DNA from 4 places in the Lactobacillus sp. ESL0228 genome. Region 1 is predicted to be linked to each of the others. Evidence: predicted binding sites of a transcription regulator. Region 1 holds the regulator's gene; each other region holds the start of a gene.
The links. The regulator HrcA, encoded in region 1, represses chaperone genes, less so after heat shock. The targets are predictions, from matches to a motif close to TTAGCACTCNNNNNNNNNGAGTGCTAA.
Positions count from the first base shown of each region.

Region 2: the regulator HrcA is predicted to act here: its motif matches at 1,924-1,950, upstream of groES (co-chaperone GroES).
Region 3: the regulator HrcA is predicted to act here: its motif matches at 1,300-1,326, upstream of F5ESL0228_RS07085 (Hsp20/alpha crystallin family protein).
Region 4: the regulator HrcA is predicted to act here: its motif matches at 1,514-1,540, upstream of F5ESL0228_RS02650 (ATP-dependent Clp protease ATP-binding subunit).

Region 1 is NZ_REHJ01000008.1:313,539-318,257, reverse strand. Features, by position in the region: gene ribF (riboflavin biosynthesis protein RibF) at 1-857, shown strand, start outside; gene hrcA (heat-inducible transcriptional repressor HrcA) at 983-2,032, shown strand; gene grpE (nucleotide exchange factor GrpE) at 2,044-2,622, shown strand; gene dnaK (molecular chaperone DnaK) at 2,642-4,483, shown strand; gene dnaJ (molecular chaperone DnaJ) at 4,562-4,719, shown strand, end outside.
Region 2 is NZ_REHJ01000009.1:14,305-19,023, reverse strand. Features, by position in the region: gene F5ESL0228_RS06190 (ABC-F family ATP-binding cassette domain-containing protein) at 1-891, opposite strand, end outside; gene F5ESL0228_RS06185 (redox-sensing transcriptional repressor Rex) at 1,173-1,817, shown strand; gene groES (co-chaperone GroES) at 1,992-2,276, shown strand; gene groL (chaperonin GroEL) at 2,293-3,924, shown strand; gene F5ESL0228_RS06170 (DUF969 domain-containing protein) at 4,082-4,719, shown strand, end outside.
Region 3 is NZ_REHJ01000010.1:130,767-135,485, forward strand. Features, by position in the region: gene F5ESL0228_RS07075 (nucleotidyltransferase) at 1-710, opposite strand, end outside; gene greA (transcription elongation factor GreA) at 791-1,249, opposite strand; gene F5ESL0228_RS07085 (Hsp20/alpha crystallin family protein) at 1,428-1,853, shown strand; gene F5ESL0228_RS07090 (C1 family peptidase) at 1,992-3,308, shown strand; gene F5ESL0228_RS07095 (hypothetical protein) at 3,534-3,830, opposite strand; partial or broken gene F5ESL0228_RS07100 (nucleoside hydrolase) at 4,633-4,719, opposite strand, start outside.
Region 4 is NZ_REHJ01000007.1:147,990-152,708, reverse strand. Features, by position in the region: gene ptsP (phosphoenolpyruvate--protein phosphotransferase) at 1-834, opposite strand, end outside; gene F5ESL0228_RS02660 (phosphocarrier protein HPr) at 834-1,100, opposite strand; gene F5ESL0228_RS02655 (hypothetical protein) at 1,215-1,397, opposite strand; gene F5ESL0228_RS02650 (ATP-dependent Clp protease ATP-binding subunit) at 1,588-3,753, shown strand; gene F5ESL0228_RS02645 (DUF1827 family protein) at 3,867-4,148, shown strand; gene F5ESL0228_RS02640 (peptide chain release factor 3) at 4,507-4,719, opposite strand, start outside.

The sequences.
Region 1 (4,719 bases):
ATGGTGTTCATCGTGGACATCAACAACTTATCAAGATTGCAAAAAAAACTGCAATAAAAAAAGATCTGCCTCTAATGGTAATGACATTTGATAGACATCCTAAAGAAGTGTATCAAAATGCTGGTGTAACGTATATTGACAACTTAGATGAAAAAGCATATAAAATGCAGAAACTTGGCGTAGATTACTTATTGGTAATGCATTTTAATAAGATGTTCAGTAGACTAACTGCACAGAAATTTGTTGATAATATTATTGTCAAATTACATGCTGACACAATTGTTGCAGGTTTTGATTATACCTATGGTCCTAAAGATGTAGCTAATATGCAAAATTTACCACAGTTTGCTAAAGGTAGATTTGATATTATTAATGTTCCTGAACAATGCTATGATGGACAAAAAATAGGCTCAACAGAAATTAAAAAGGCAATTGGTGCAGGGAATATGACTTTAGCTAAGAAGTTATTAGGATTTCCATATGTAATGTCTGGTTATGTTGGTCATGGACTACGAAATGGACATAAGTTAGGCTATCCTACTGCTAACTTAGTTTGGGATACAAATAAAGTGATTCCTAAGATAGGAGTCTATGCTACTAAAACAAAAATTAATGGCAAGTGGTACAATTCAATGACCAGTGTCGGTTATAATGCTACAATCAATGACGATTCAAAAATTTATATTGAATCAAACTTGTTTGGTTTCAATCAAGATGCATATGATCAAAAAATGATTATAAAATGGTATAAGTATACAAGAGGAGAAATTAAATTTAGCAATTTAACCGACTTGAAAAAGCAAATGGTTCAGGATGAGGCAGAAATAAAAGCATATTTTTCTAATCTAAATAAATAGACTAATCTATTTATACAAATTTGTTCAAAAAAATTAGCACTCAACTTGACAATCTGCTAAAACCTAGTATCATAATAATTGTTAGCACCTTTGAAGTGTGAGTGCTAAAAGTGAGGGCGATATTTATGTTGACCGAACGTCAAGAACTAATTTTAAAAACTATTATAAATGATTTTACGCAAACGCATGATCCTGTAGGCTCTAAAACTGTTATGAATCAGTTACCAATTAAAGTTTCTAGCGCAACAATTCGAAATGAAATGGCTCTATTGGAAGAGCGGGGATTGATTGAAAAGACCCATCTGTCTAGTGGACGTGTGCCATCAACTGATGGATATCGTTATTATTTGGACAATTTAGTTGAGCCTCTTCAAATTCCATCTTCTGTTTATAAAAAAATTATTAATCAGTTTAGTCAACCGTTTCATCAAGTTAATGAAATTGTGCAAGAAGCCGCTAAGATTTTGTCTGATTTAACAAATTATACAGCTTTTGCGGAGGGTCCTGAAAGTAGTACATTGACTATTACCGGTTTTCGAATAGTTCCCTTGTTCAGTTGTCAGATCATGGCTATTTTAGTAACTAGTGATGGTAACGTTCATAATCAAGTTTATCAATTGCCATCTAATGTTAATGGCGATGAAGTAGAAAAAGCTGTTCGAATGATAAACGATGAACTTGTTGGTAAAACATTGGGGGATGTATCACCAACCATATTAAGTCATGTACTAAATAAGAAATTTAACAGTAGTCATATCGATGGTTTGATTGAACTAGTGGAAGATGTTATTAATGAAGCAGCTAGTGAGCAAATGTATGTCGATGGTCAAATCAATCTGCTCAATAATACATCTTTAAATGATGTAACCAGCTTACGAACGCTTTATGACTTAATTGATCATGAAGATCTAATTTCACACTGGATGAGTCAAGGAACAATTACGAATAATAATCATTCTCCCATTCAAGTCAGTCTAGGTTCAGAATTATCTAATGATTTGCTAAAAGATTATAGTTTGTTAACAGCAGAATATAGCGTTGGTTCTCATGGTAAAGGTGTAATTGCTTTACTTGGCCCCAATAATATGCCATATTCGCAAATAATTAGTTTATTAGAATATTTCAGGAATGAATTAGCTAAAAAAATGCTTGAGTATTATGGTCGATTTAAATAAAGGAGGTTAACGTGAGTAAAGAAAAATTTACTAGCGAACAGGATTTGGATAAGGCTCAATCACAAACAACTAAAGCAACTGATAGTGATACTAACAAAATTAATAAAAAGAAGTCAAAATCTATAGAAAATAAAGAAGTGGCTGAATTAACTAAGTTGCGCGAAGAAAATAAAGATTTAGAAGATAAATTTTTACGTAGCCAAGCTGAAATGCAAAATATGCAAAATCGGTATAATAACGAGCGGGCACAGTTGATTAAGTATGAATCACAATCATTAGCTAAAGACGTTTTACCTGCAATGGATAATTTAGAGCGGGCTTTAGCAACTAAAGTTGACGATGAAGCTTCTAAGCAATTAAAAAAGGGTGTTGAAATGACCCTTGATTCGCTTGTAAAAGCCATGAAAGATCATGGAATTAGCGAAATTGATGCTGAAGGTGTGGAATTTGATCCAACTTTGCATCAAGCGGTTCAAACCGTTGATGCCGAAAGTGATGATCAAAAAAATCATGTTGTGCAAGTTTTACAAAAAGGATATTTATATAAAGATCGTACATTAAGACCAGCAATGGTTGTTGTCGCACAATAATTGGAAGGAAGTTAAAAAAATGTCAAAAGTTATCGGTATTGATCTTGGAACTACTAACTCAGCTGTTGCAGTTCTTGAAGGTAAAGAACCAAAAATTATTACTAATCCAGAAGGTAATCGAACTACTCCATCTGTAGTTGCTTTTAAGGATGGTGAAATTCAAGTTGGTGAAGTAGCAAAAAGACAAGCAATCACTAACCCTAATACAATTTCTTCAATTAAACGCCACATGGGTGAAACAGATTATAAGGTAAAGATTGGTGATAAAGCATATACACCACAAGAAATTTCTGCGATGATCTTACAATACATTAAGAAATTCTCAGAAGATTACTTAGGTGAAAAGGTTACTGAAGCAGTTATTACGGTTCCTGCATACTTTAATGATGCACAGCGTCAAGCAACTAAAGATGCTGGTAAAATCGCTGGTTTAGATGTTAAACGAATTATTAATGAGCCAACCGCTTCATCACTTGCTTATGGCCTAGATAAAGACGCAGAAGACGAAAAAGTTTTGGTATATGACCTTGGTGGTGGTACCTTTGACGTTTCAGTTCTACAATTAGGTGATGGTGTGTTCCAAGTATTGTCAACTAATGGTGATACTCGTCTTGGTGGTGATGACTTTGATAATAAAATTATGGATTGGCTCATCAAGAACTTTAAGGATGAAAATGGTGTTGATTTATCAACAGACAAAATGGCTTTGCAGAGATTAAAAGATGCCGCAGAAAAGGCAAAGAAAGATCTTTCTGGTGTCTCTTCAACACATATCTCACTTCCATTCATTTCTGCTGGTGAGGCAGGACCTTTGCACCTTGAAGCTGATTTGACTCGAGCAAAGTTTGATGAGTTAACTGCTGATCTTGTTGATAGAACCAAAGTACCATTTGACAATGCTCTAAAAGATGCTGATTTGACGGTTAATGATATTGATAAAGTGATCTTGAACGGTGGTTCAACTCGGATTCCTGCTGTTCAAGAAGCAGTTAAGAAATGGTCTGGTAAAGAGCCTGACCACTCAATTAACCCTGATGAAGCTGTTGCTTTGGGTGCTGCAATTCAAGGTGGTGTTATTTCAGGTGATGTTAAGGATGTTGTTTTACTTGACGTTACGCCGCTTTCACTAGGAATCGAAACTATGGGAGGCGTTTTCACTAAATTAATTGAAAAGAACACGACTATTCCAACTTCAAAGAGTCAAATTTTTTCGACAGCTGCTGATAATCAACCAGCGGTTGATGTTCATGTGCTGCAGGGTGAACGACCAATGGCAGCAGATGACAAGACCTTAGGTAGATTCGAATTAACTGACATTCCGGCTGCACCACGTGGAGTTCCTCAAATTCAAGTTACTTTTGATATTGATAAGAATGGTATCGTAAACGTTTCCGCAAAAGATATGGGTACTGGCAAGGAACAAAAGATTACTATTAAGAGTTCATCTGGTTTGTCTGATGAAGAAATTCAAAAGATGCAAAAAGAGGCCGAAGAACACGCTGAGGAAGATAAGAAGAAGAAAGAAGAAGTTGACCTACGCAATGAAGTTGACCAATTAATCTTCTCAACTGAAAAGACTTTAGGTGAAGTTAAAGACAAGGTATCTGAAGATGATACTAAGAAGGTTCAAGACGCACTTGATGCACTTAAGAAAGCTCAAAAAGATAATAATTTAGATGAAATGAAAGCTAAGAAAGATGAATTATCTAAGGTTGCTCAAGACTTAGCAGTTAAATTATATCAAGCTAACGGTGGAGCTCAAGGACAAACTGGACCACAAGATCCTGGTGCACAAGGCGGTAATCCAAGTGATGGTTCTGCTAGTGACGGAGAATTCCATAAGGTAGACCCAGATAAGTAAAGGGTTTATAATTAAATAAATTAGAAAAGAACTGCCACGAAGTAGTTCTTTTCTTTTGGAAAGTAAGGAGCTTTGTAGATGGCACAAGAAGACTATTATAATGTGCTAGGCGTTAATCGAAATGCCAGTGATAAAGAAATTAACTCTGCTTATCGTAAATTAGCTAAGAAATATCACCCTGATATTAATCATGAGCCGGGTGCTGAAGAAAAATACAAAAAAATAAATGAAGCATA
Region 2 (4,719 bases), on a different contig from region 1:
AATTTTTTCGAGTTGCTTACGCCTGCTCTGGGCTCTTTTAGTAGTTGTAGCCCTGACGATATTTTTTTGGATAAATTCTTCGTCTTTTTTGATTTTTTCTTGTTGTTTTTCGTATGCTTCTTCTTGCTGACGATCCCTTAATTGACGCTGCTTTACGTAATCAGAGTAATTACCTTTGAAGGTTGTTAATTTTCCAAATTGTAATTCAAAGATTTTATTGGTCAAATGATCCAGAAAGTACTGGTCATGTGAAACCACTAAAATTGCACCATTGTATCCTTTAAGAAATGCTTCTAGCCAATCTAGCGTGTTTAGGTCTAAATAGTTAGTTGGCTCATCGAGTAGTAATAGTGGTGGCTTATGTAAGAGTAATTTAACTAAAGCTAAACGGGTTTTTTCACCCCCAGAAAGACTGCCGATAATTTTTGCCCATGTTGCTTGTGGGAAATTGAACCCATTTAAAACAGTTTTGATCTCTGCTTGAAAGGTATAGCCACCTTGTTGTTCAAAATCAAATTGCAGCTGATCATAATTTTTTAGCAATTTTTTATCTTGCGGATGTTCAGCAATTTTTTGCTGTAATTTTTGAATTTGAGTTTCCATATTAATTAATGAAGTAAAAACACTAAGCATTTCATCCCAGATGGTTTTATCTTCGTTTAAACTATTTTCTTGTGCAATGTAGCCAACTTCAATCTCCTTATTAATGATAAATTCGCCATGAGTTGGTTCTTCTTTGCCCATCATTATTTTAAGAAGGGTGGTTTTTCCCACACCATTTGGGCCTACTAAACCAATTCGCGCATTTGCGTCAATTGAAAAATTAACATTGCTAAATAAAGTGTTGGCACCAAATTGTTTTTCTAAATTGTGTCCTTGTGCTATTATCATATTTTTCACCTAAAGTCTATTTTAGCATATGAAAAGCAGATACAGTGGACTGCAAAAATGACTTTTAAAATTTACAACTTTTTTATAAGTAATAAAACAAAAATAACAAAAATTTGTGTTAATTACTTATATTCGCATAGTAAAGTTGTCTTTGTTGTGTTAAAATTTGGTACATTGTGAAAAAAATATTTGCAACTTAAGCAAATTTATAGGTAAAATAATATTAATTGATGATTAATTCACAAAACAGGTGCAAGAAATAATAAAGTTGGAGGCTTTTTATGGAAAAGATCAAAATTCCCACAGCGACAGCTAAAAGACTGCCGCTTTATTATCGATATTTAATAATTTTAAATGAAGCGGGGAAAGAAAAAGTTTCATCAACTGAGTTATCCGAAGCGGTTCAAGTTGATAGTGCATCAATTAGACGCGATTTTTCGTATTTTGGTGCTCTAGGTAAACGTGGTTATGGTTATGATGTGAAAAGCTTACTATCTTTTTTTAAGAAAATTTTGAATCAAGATACGTTAACCAATGTAGCCTTGGTTGGAGTGGGTAATCTTGGTCATGCTTTACTTAACTACAATTTTAAACGTAGTAATAATATCCGAATTTCGTGCGCTTTTGATATTGATGAAAAAATCACAGGTAAGATATTAAGTGGAGTACCAGTGTATCGAATGGATGAATTACAGAAGCAATTAAGTGACCAACAAATAACGATCGCTATTTTAACGGTTCCTTCCACAACTGCACAAAAAACAGCCGATGAAATGGTTGAAGCAGGTATTAAGGGAATTATGAATTTTACTCCAATTCGTTTGTCTGCTCCAAGTGGAATCAGAATTCAAAATGTTGATTTAGCAACAGAGTTACAAACTTTAATTTATTTCCTTGATAGCGATAAGAATAAGCAAACAAATTAAAAGTTAGAGAGGCATTCTAATCTATAAGAAATTAGCACTTTTTTACGTAAAGTGCTAATTTTTTCTTGCAATTTATTTGTAAAGGAGTTATTATCATATTTGTAAGTTAGCACTTGGTTGATAAGAGTGCTAACGGCTAATAATGATTTTAATTAAAATTTAGGAGGGACAAACGTGTTACAACCAATAGGTGATCGCGTGATCGTAAAAGTTAAAGAAGAAGAAGAAAAAACTGTAGGCGGAATCGTCCTTGCTTCTAACGCTAAACAAAAACCAACTGAAGGCGAAGTTGTTGCCGTAGGCGAAGGTAGTTATGCCGAAAATGGTAACAAGATTCCAATGACTGTAACTAAAGGTAACATTGTTTTATACGACAAGTATTCTGGAACTGACGTTAAGTATGAAGGCGAAAAATACTTAGTCCTTCATGAAAAAGATATTTTAGCAATTGTTAAGTAATTAAGGGGTGGATAAAATGGCAAAAGATATTAAATTTTCAGAAAATGCAAGACGTTCCTTATTAAAGGGTGTTGATAAATTAGCTGATACAGTTAAGGCAACGATTGGTCCAAAAGGAAGAAACATTGTTTTAGAGCAATCATATGGTAACCCTGACATTACTAATGATGGAGTAACAATTGCAAAGGCAATTGAACTCAAAGATCACTATGAAAACATGGGTGCAAAATTGGTAGCAGAAGCTGCTCAAAAGACCAATGATATTGCTGGTGATGGTACTACAACTGCAGTTGTTTTGACTCAAGCCATTATTCGTGAAGGAATGAAGAACGTAACTGCTGGTGCAAATCCAGTTGGAGTTCGTCGAGGAATTGAAAAAGCTACTAAAGCAGTTGTTGACGAATTACATAAGATTAGTCATACTGTTTCTTCTAAAGAACAGATCGCTCAAGTTGCTGCCGTTTCATCTGCCTCAAAAGAAGTAGGTGATTTAATTGCTGACGCTATGGAAAAAGTTGGTAATGATGGTGTTATTACTATTGAAGATTCTCGTGGAATTGAAACCGAATTATCAGTAGTTGAAGGAATGCAATTCGACCGTGGATATTTGTCACAATACATGGTAACTGACAACGATAAGATGGAAGCTGATTTGGATAATCCTTACGTTTTAATTACCGATAAGAAGATTTCTAACATTCAAGATATTTTGCCGCTATTACAAGAAATCGTTCAACAAGGTAAGTCATTATTGATTATTGCTGATGATGTTTCCGGAGAAGCTTTACCAACGCTTGTTTTGAACAAGATTCGTGGTACTTTCAATGTTGTTGCTGTTAAGGCTCCTGGCTTCGGTGATCGTCGTAAAGAACAATTGCAAGACATCGCAGCTTTAACTGGCGGTACAGTGATTACAGAAGACCTTGGTCTTGAATTAAAGGACACTAAGCTTGAACAATTAGGTCAAGCTCGTCGCATTACTATAACCAAAGATTCAACTACTATTGTTGATGGTTCTGGTTCAGATGAGGCAATTAAGGATCGTGAAGATTCAATTAGAAAGCAAATTGCTGAAACAACTTCTGACTTTGACAAACAAAAATTACAAGAACGCCTTGCTAAATTAACTGGTGGTGTAGCTGTTATTCACGTTGGTGCTGCTACTGAAACCGAATTAAAGGAACGCAGATACCGAATTGAAGATGCCTTGAACTCAACACGTGCTGCTGTTGACGAAGGCTATGTTGCCGGTGGTGGTACTGCTTTAGTAGATGTTAAGGGTGCAGTTAAAGATTTGAAAGGTGATAATGCTGACGAACAAACTGGTATTAATATTGTTCTTCGTGCTTTGACTGCTCCAGTTCGTCAAATTGCTGAAAATGCTGGTGAAGATGGTTCTGTCATTTTGAACAAACTTGAAAGTCAAGAGATGGAAGTAGGCTATAATGCAGCTGACGGTAACTGGGAAAACATGGTTGAGGCCGGAATTATTGACCCAACCAAGGTAACTCGTACTGCTTTACAAAATGCAGCTTCAATTGCTGCTTTACTGTTGACTACTGAAGCAGTAGTAGCCGAAATTCCTGAAGATAAGCCAGCAGTTGATCCAAATGCCGCAGCTGGTGCTGGTGCTCCTGGTATGATGTAATTTAAATATGCTTATCTTTAAAAAGACTGTTCATTTGAAGTGAGCAGTTCTTTTTTTTTTGAAGTAGCTAATGATAACCAGAACAAGACCTAATTTGACAAAAAATAATAATATTAGTATTTTAAATTAATATTATTTTTTAATGAAAGGGAATTTGATGGAATTTTTAAATTTAATTGGTGTTCTAGTAATTGTACTGGGATTTGCTATTGGACTAGATACAGTGGGTGTGGTCGTAATCGCTGCTCTAGTAACTGCCTTGGTTTCCGGAATTGATTTTGTTTCGTTCTTGCGGATTTTAGGAAAAGGGTTTATGGATAACCGTATGGTCTCACTCTTTTTCTTAACATTGCCAACAATTGGTATATTGGAAAGACATGGTCTTAAGAAAGCAGCTGTCAATTTAATTCAAAAAATGAAAAATTTAACCCCAGGTCGAATATTCGATATTTATTTGGCAATAAGAGAAATTGCATGCATCTTTGGTATCACATTGCAAGGACATGTTCAGTTTATTGCACCTTTGATTAATCCTATGGCACAAGCTGCTGGTAAGGTAAATCATGAATTAACAGAACTAGAGATTGATCAGATTAAGGCAAGAGCTGCAGCTAATGAAAATTTTGGTAACTTTTTTGCTCAAAACTTATTTGTGGCGTCTTCAAGTGTTCTCTTGATTTCTAGTACAATGAAATCGTTGGGGCATCCGATTACGCCATCGGGAGTTGTATTATATACGATTCCTGTTGCTGTAATTTGTTATCTCTTGTGCTTATTCTATAATCACATGTTTGA
Region 3 (4,719 bases), on a different contig from region 1:
TCATTTGTTAAAATCGTTGGATTAGTATGTGCTAGATCATACATGTTCTTAATCCCCATTCGTTGCAAATGCTGAGCGGTTTTTTTACCAATTCCCCAAACATCTTCTAAATTATAAATTTTCCAAATAGTATCAGGAACATCAATATAGTGCCAATAGTCAATCATTGAATATCGGTGTTTAGCTGAAATATCCATAGCTAATTTAGCCAGTAATGGATTTTCTCCTATACCACAGGTAGTATAAAGACCTAAACTATTCTTAATTTCTACTTGTATTTTTCGCGCTACCAGGTAAGGATCATCACCAAATAATTGCCATGACTTGGTCATATCGACCATGCTTTCATCAATTGAATATACATGAATATCTTCGTCGGCCGCATATTTCCGAAAAATATCTAGTATCTGCATGCTACGTTTAATATAAAGATTCATGTGTGGTTCAACCAATATTAAATCGGGAGCCACTTTTTTTGAAGGAAGGTCACGTACTCGCATAACATTCGTCAATCCATATTTTTTCTTAGCTAAGGGAGAAGCCGCCATAATCAGTCCTGAGCCATAGTTAAGATTGGGACGATGTGATACAACCGCTAATACTGCTCGCATTGGATTTAATCCTAATGCAAGTGCTTCGCAACTTGCGAAAAATGATTTATTATCAATCATAAAAATCACGTGGTGCGGTTCATAACGATAATCATACATTGATTCTGCTCCTTTTTGCGAACGTAAGTTTGCTTTTGAATCAATTATACAAACGTAAGTTCGATTAAGCAAGAAAAAATTTAATCAATTTTAGTAATGATTACTTGATATTCACCATCTGGGGCAGCTACTCTTACCTTAGTTTGAACCCCTTTTTTCATAATTGCCTGACCTAAGGGAGAATCATAAGCTAGTTTGCCTTTTTCAATATCTGCTTGCATGCGACCAACAATTTGATACTCTTCTGTTTCACCGTCATCAAATTTTAAAAGAACTGTTTTACCCAAATCAACCTTGCCGTCATCTTTTTTTTCAACAACTTCCGCATACTTGAGTTGTTTATCAAGGTAACGTAATCTGCCTTGTAAATGTCCGAGTTCACGCTTGGCTTCTGTATACTCAGTGTTTTCTGATAAATCACCAAGTGATCGCGCTTCTTGCAAAATTTTAATCCGTTGTGGTCGTTCTTTCTTTAACCGGTTGATTTCAGCTTCAATTTGATGATATCCTTCAGGCGTCATTTTTTGATAATAAACCAAAATATTCCCTCTCCGCTTTTGGAAAAACTCAGTCCAATTAGCTTTTTAAATTAGCACTCGCAAATTAAGAGTGCTAAATATTTCCATTTTATCAAACTGCATACTATAATAATCATTGTAAGAAAGAAAAGAAAGTACTTCTTACAGTTTAAACTAATTTTGAAAGGAAGTTTTTACTATGGCAAACGAAATGATGAATCGGCACAATGATTTATTCGATGCAATGAACGATTGGTTTGATCTTCCAAGAAAATTTTTTGATGGTAGCGAAGTAGCAAAGTTAATGCAATCAGACGTGGTTGAAAATAACCATGACTATGTAATTAAAATTGACATGCCAGGAATGAATAAAAATGATATTAATCTAAATTACTCTAATGGTGTTTTAAGCGTATCGGGATCGAGAAAGTCATTCAATGACTCAACTGATAAAAACGGTAGCATCATCCACCGCGAGAGAAGTGAGGGGCACATTTCACGTAGTTTCAGATTGCCAAACGTAGTTGCAAATGAGATTCATGCAAAGTATGATAATGGTGTATTGACTATTACCTTACCTAAGCAAAGCGCCGACAAGAGTGATAATTCAATTCAAATTGATTAACTTATGAATTAATGCAAGAAGTTCTAGCTAAGTTGTCAATACAAATAATTCTCTGAAGTGAGTTCAAGTGTTGAACTCACTTTTATTTTAGATTAAAATATTAATTAATTTAAAAATTAATTAAAAGGAGTTTTATTTATGCGACATCAAGTTACAGTGCACGAATTAGAACAATTTACACACAATTTTAATAACGACGAACATAATCAAGTTATTGCTCGCGCTGTTCAAAAAAGTGGTGTTTTGGCAGCAGCATATAACAATCAAGTATCAAGGAATTTGACTCGGGTCTTTTCCACCGAGCTAGATACCGACAACGTAACTAACCAGCGTCAATCAGGACGTTGCTGGGAGTTTGCCACATTAAACATTTTACGGCACGCGTTTGGTAAAAAGCATCATTGTAAAAATTTTACGTTTTCACAAAGTTATAATTTTTTCTGGGATAAAATCGAACGAGCTAATATTTTTTATAATAATATCCTCGCTACTGCTGATCAGCCGCTGGATTCACGTATTGTTAGAGCATATCTAGATGGTGCCGGTCAGGATGGCGGACACTTTCACATGGCAACTGCACTAATAGAAAAATATGGCGTTGTGCCTTCTTATGCTATGCCAGAAAGTTTCAATGCCAATAATACTGTTGGTTTAGGAAAAGCATTGGGTGATAAACTTAAAAAGGATGCTCTTGTCTTACGTAAATTAAAACAAACCGGTACGGTTGAGGAAATTAATCAAGTCCGTGAACAATTTTTAAACGAAGTCTATCATATGACTGCAGTTGCAATTGGTGAACCACCAAAGAAATTTGATTTAGAATACCGTGATGATGACCAAAATTATCATTTAGATAAGGACCTAACTCCATTAGAATTTTTACATAAATATTTAGCAGAAGTTAACTTCGATGATTATGTCGTATTAACTAATGCTCCCAACCATGAGTACAATAAACTTTATAGTATACCTGATGAACGCAATATTGAGGAAACATGTCAAATTCGTTTATTGAATGTACCCATTGAATACCTTGAAACAGCCACAGTCAAACAATTAAAAGATGGCGAAGCAGTCTGGTTTGGCAATGACGTTGGTGAACAAAGCGACCGTAAACAAGGAATTTTAGATAGCGAATTATATCAACTGAGCGATTTATTTGGAGTTAACCTTAAAATGTCAAAAGCAGATCGGCTACGTACCGGTGCTGGTGCATTTACTCATGCAATGGCTTTTGTAGGTGTAGATGAAGAGCAAGGACAGATTCGTCAATGGAAAGTTGAAAATTCATGGGGTGAAAAAAATGGTGATAAAGGTTTTTTTGTCATGAATAATGAATGGTTTAAAGAATATGTTTATGAGGTAGCTGTTCATAAAAAATATTTAACTCCTGAGCAATTAGCTTTGACAGAAGGTCCTGCAACCGATCTTCCCGCTTGGGATGCACTCGCCTAATTTTCTACAGACACCAGATAAGATTTAAATTAAATACTCCATAATTAGATTATCTAGTTATGGAGTATTTGTATGATTAAATTATAGATAGTCATTTAATTAAAAAAAATTTAAAGTTTTCTAGATACTTAAAGATATATTCCCATTTTTTATTTAAGTATGCCAATTAAAAAGATCTAGTTAAAACTAGATCTTGCTGAAATTGGAAAGATATCAAACTTTTAGTTATTTAAAATAAAAAGATGCTAAACTAAGTTTTCCGTGATCGTTTTTCGAACAGTTTTGCAAGGTTATCTTAATGATATGGGTTGAATCTTTCCGATAAGCTAAATCAAAGTAGTTTAGTATGGTATTACCTTGCTCTTCAGGAATAACTTTCAAAGTCTTTACTCTCGACTTAACAATGTTACAATGGTTTATGGCGTTCAACTCAAGAGCAACAATACCATGACACCACCCTCCACCAGCACTTCTTATCTTACAAAAGTTATTCTTCTTATCCAACATTTCAAATATTGGCAATTAAACCCCCAAAATTAACTTTAATTCTGAGGGAAAACTTCAAAAGCCATGTTTTGTTTTTACCAAATTAATCGCTAAATTCGCAGTAGTAAAATGAACAAGCAAAAAGTATCACTGCTGTAAAAGTTAACAAACCATTTATCTATATTAAAAAGTGGTATCAACATTGCACTGGCATTTTGAACGACGCAGTTAGTAGAATGCCTATAGTTATTTGTTTATGATAGAAAATTTTGATTATAAAAATACGAAACAAAAAATATATAATTCAAAAATAGTCATAAACAGCTATTAAAAGCTATTACTAAATGCGCTTAAGTTTATAATATACCTACCAGCGAAAACGTAAAGATTATATAAAAAAAAAAAAAAAAAGGAATATATAATTACCGGAATAATATTTTATTGAAAAATTAAAAAGGTCAATATATCTCAAGTCTATATTCCAGTATTATTAAGGCATATCAAATATTTAATCAACGTATTTAAGTTACTAAATAAATAGATATAAATTGGATAATATACGTATTTATTATTTGATAACGCATATTATTAATAATCAACTAGTAATTGATTATGATTAAAAGCAAACAAAAAAGGCAGTTATCCTGCCTTTTTTGATATTAATTCTATCTAAAACATTTAAAAACAAAGAGAAATCATTTTAACACTTTTCATTACTTGCCTGCATTAATAATTTATCAAAATTTTTAAAAAACAATTTTGGGTTAGCCTTAAGTGCTAAAGTAATCTCTCTACCATTAGGAATTTTTTATTCGACCCACAATTACACTATCTGTCATAGACCAACTATTTGCATTGAAATTTTCGATTTCAAAACACGTGCAACCGCAAATGGATCCCAAATAGCATTCCACTCTTGTGTTCC
Region 4 (4,719 bases), on a different contig from region 1:
ACCAATATTTGCAGCAATAGTAAACTGTTTACCGTCTGCAGTTACTGATGGTTCATTCTTTAATTTATCCCATTCAGCTTTTTGCTTTAAAAAGGCTTCACTCTTTTGCTTATAATCAGCAATCTGTTCATCACTCGGTTTAATGACAGCATCACCATTCAAGCCGTCAACAACTAGTGTCTGACCATTTACAACATCTTTTGTAATTGATTCAGTACCGACAACCGCTGGTAATTCAAGAGATCGTGCCATAATTGCTGAGTGAGCTGTTCGTCCCCCAATATCAGTCACAAATCCCTTGACAAATTTTTTGTTTAATTGAGCAGTGTCACTCGGTGTCAAATCATGTGCAACTACAATTACTTCATGATCAATTGTTGCAGGATTAGGTAATTCCTTACCTAGCAAATGCGCCATGATCCTTTTAGAAACGTCACGTACGTCAGCAGCACGTTGTTGCATATAAGCGTTGTCCGTCATACCTTCAAAAATCGCAATAAATTTTTGAGCGGTTCCATCAAGCGCAGCTTCACTATTAATCTTTTTGTCCTTAATTTCGGTTTCAATTGCACCGGTGAATTCAGGATCATTTAAAATCATTAAGTGAGCTTCAAAAACTTGCGCTTCATCCTCACCTAAACTCTTTTTTGCACTATCACGTATCTTTTCAACTTCGGCAGTTGATACCTTAATTGCATCTTTAAAACGAGCAAGTTCACTTTCAACATCACTGACACTAGTCTTAGAAAACGAAAGATCTGGTTCTACCAAGAGATAGGCTGGTGCTACAGCAATACCATCACTAGCAGCAATTCCCGTTAATTTCTTGGTCATTATTCAGCTAAGCCTTCTTTTTTCATTGTTTCCGAAATAGCATTAATGGCATCTTTTTCATCATCACCATCAGCACTAATCGTTACATCAGCATTTTTTCCAACTCCAAGAGACATAACTCCCATAATTGACTTCAAGTTAACGGATTTACCGTTGTATTCCAAATTGATATCTGAACCAAACTTAGAAGCTGCTTGTACTAATAAAGTGGCTGGACGAGCATGAATTCCCGTTTCAGCAATAACATGAAAATCGCGTTTTTCCATTATGATTATCTCCTTTAATTTTAAAAAATAAAATTGGTAATAAATACCTATTGTCCGTAACTAGCCTATCATTTTTTGGTAAATTAAACAACTTAAATGTAACAGTTTACATCATTAAAATTCTATCTTTTTACAAGTATAGATTATTCCCCCACCTCTCAAGGCTTTTCCTGTTATGTTCTGTCTTTTGCCAAAAGATCTTAGCGCAGAATGAAAGGCAAAGGCTTCCTTGGGCTCTACTTTGTAGTTTTCAAGTTGTCCATCGGCTAACTGCTCAAGAATTTTTTGGTAATCCAAGTATACCACCGTGTTTCTTTTAATTTAACATTTTCTTAGCAAATCATAATAAATTTTACTGTACCGTTTAAAAATATTGTAGCATATTTCAACTTCTTAGGATTAAGTCTCAGTCTTTAGCACTTGATTATTAAGAGTGCTAATTATATAATTTAGAAAACGTAAATTAAAGCGAAAGGCGGTAATATATTTGCTTTGTCAGAATTGTCAAAAACGACCTGCTTCTATTCACCTTTTTGCAAAGGTTAATGGACAGAGCCGTGAAATTAATTTATGTGGCCAATGTTATCAAAAACTAGAGCAACAAGGAAACATCAATATGAATAATAATATCAATGGTTTATTCTCTGATTTTGGTGATCCATTTAATAATTTTAATAATCCTAACGGTCAAAACGCTGATGAACCAACTATGGACAAGGGAAATTCTAATAATGGCGCTGGTGGTCGTTCATTACTAGATCAATATGGTACAGATTTAACAGCACTCGCTAAGAAAGGGAAAATTGATCCCGTCATTGGACGAGATAAAGAAATTGCCCGCGTAATTGAAATATTAAATAGAAGAACTAAGAATAACCCAGTATTAATCGGCGAAGCCGGTGTCGGAAAAACAGCAGTTGTTGAAGGTTTGGCCCAACAAATAGTTGATGGCTCCGTTCCAGCTAAATTACAGGATAAACGTATTGTTTCATTGAATGTTGTTTCATTAGTTCAAGGAACTGGAATCCGCGGTCAATTTGAACAAAGAATGCAGCAGCTGATTAAAGAATTACAAAGTCATAAAGATATTATTTTGTTTATCGACGAGATACATGAAATTGTTGGAGCGGGAAATGCTGAAGGCGGAATGGATGCAGGCAACATTATTAAGCCTGCCCTTGCTCGTGGTGATTTACAATTAGTTGGTGCTACAACCTTAAAAGAATATCGTGAAATTGAGAAAGATTCCGCTCTAGCACGGCGTTTTCAACCAGTTGACGTTAAGGAACCTTCTGTTAAAGAAACTATCCGAATTCTGCAAGGAATTCAAAAACGTTATGAGGATTATCACCATGTTCATTACACTGATGATGCTATTAAAGCAGCTGCAGAATTATCCGAACGCTATATTCAAGATCGCTTTTTACCTGATAAAGCCATAGACTTGCTCGATGAAGCCGGCTCTCGAATGAATCTTACCATTCCTTATGTTGATAAAGAAAAAATGCAAGAACGTATCGCAGCAGCCCAAGAATTAAAGCAAGATTCACTTAAAAATGAGGACTACGAAAAAGCTGCTTACTACCGTGATCAAATTGAAAAATACAATAAAATGAAGAATCAAAATGTTGATCCTGATAAATCTCCTATTATCACAAGCAAAATCATGAATAAAATTGTGGAAGAAAAAACTGGTATACCAGTTGGAGATTTACAAAAGCAAGAAGAAAACCAACTTCAAAATTTAGCTGCTAACTTAAAGGCTAATGTAATTGGTCAAGATCAAGCTGTCGATAAATTAGCTCGTGCTATTCGTCGAAATCGAATTGGTTTTAATAAATCTGGTCGACCAATTGGCTCATTTCTTTTCGTTGGACCAACTGGTGTAGGTAAAACCGAATTGGCTAAACAATTGGCCAAGCAAATGTTTGGTTCAGAAGACGCAATGATTCGTTTTGACATGTCGGAATATATGGAATCATATTCAGTATCTAAATTAATCGGTTCAGCTCCTGGATATGTTGGATATGAAGAAGCTGGACAATTAACCGAACGAGTTCGGCGTAATCCGTATAGTTTGATTCTCTTGGATGAAATCGAAAAAGCAGATCCTTCTGTAATGAATTTATTTTTACAGATTTTAGATGATGGTCGATTAACTGATTCGCAAGGTAGGATGGTTTCCTTTAAAGATACAATTATTATTATGACTTCAAACGCTGGACAAGGAATTAAAAACACAAGCGTGGGCTTTACGGCTGAAAATGATAGTAATAAACCCGAATCAGCTCGAAACTCAATGAGTCAATTTTTTAAACCTGAATTTCTAAACCGGTTAGACGATGTCATTGAATTTAATGAGTTATCAGTTGACAATTTAGTCAAAATCGTCAACTTAATGCTAAATGATGTTAACAGTATGGTTAAAAATCAAGGATTACAAATTACTGTTACTGATGATGCCAAAAAGAAACTGGTTGATGACGGTTACAATCCAGCTATGGGTGCTCGACCTCTGCGTCGAACCATTCAGGAAGAAATAGAAGACAAAGTAGCTGACTTTAAACTTGATCACCCTACTGCTAAAAATCTTTTAGCAAGCATTGAAAACAATAATATTGTCATTACTGATCAAAAAGAAACAGCAAAATAATCTACGATAAGTAAATTAGCTAATATTGAGATGTTTTTTATTAGAGAAAAATGTTAAAATAGGTGGTGTAATTATAGCAAAAAGAAAACTATCAGAAGAAACAGGTGAATGCCATGCACTTAATAGATGTAACCAATAGTTATCGAGAATTAGTACATAGTCAACTTAATTCTACTAATGTCAACTATGTAAAGGTTTATTCTCTAGGCAATACCTCAGTTATATATACCGAAAGCGATGATGCAATTGGGGTTGTCTTGGAAAACCACTCTCGCCGAGTACGTAAAGAAGAAACCGAATTTGTTATCAAGCGTTTAGTAAAAGAAAAACCTGTGTCATATACCTTGACTTGTGATAAAAGCCAGCGAGTAATCGAAGTTCATATTGACAAGTAAATTGTTGACATATTTTAAAATAAGCCATGAAAGTTGTTTAAACTTCATGGCTTATTTTTTGTAGACTTAAAGTATTATCGTATATTTTTAATTTGTATTACCTTTTTTTGAATAGAATAACATTTTACAATATTTCTTGGGCTCTTCAGCTTCTTTCACTTTTATACTAATAATAACTTATAATAGAGTAAATACTTATATCTTTACTAAATAATAATCATTTACTTATTTTTGTACATATACCCATTTAGAAACAGTAATATACATCAAAAATTATGTGTGATTTTATGCTTTAAAGCAAAAGCAACCAAATTTAAGATGGTTAAATTCCTATACTAAAATTTTCCAGCCTTTTTTATTATAATTTTTCGGTCAGCTTAATATTAGGATACTTATCTTGAAAAAATCTTTCAGCAAATTGATTTTCAAATAAGAATAGTGGTTGATCATAGCGATCTTTCACAAGAAGATTTCGACTGCTTGACATTGCCGGATCCAACTGCTTGGGATCAATCCATCTCGCTACTCGATGACCGATATTTGTCATTTCAATTTCTGAATTATATTCGTT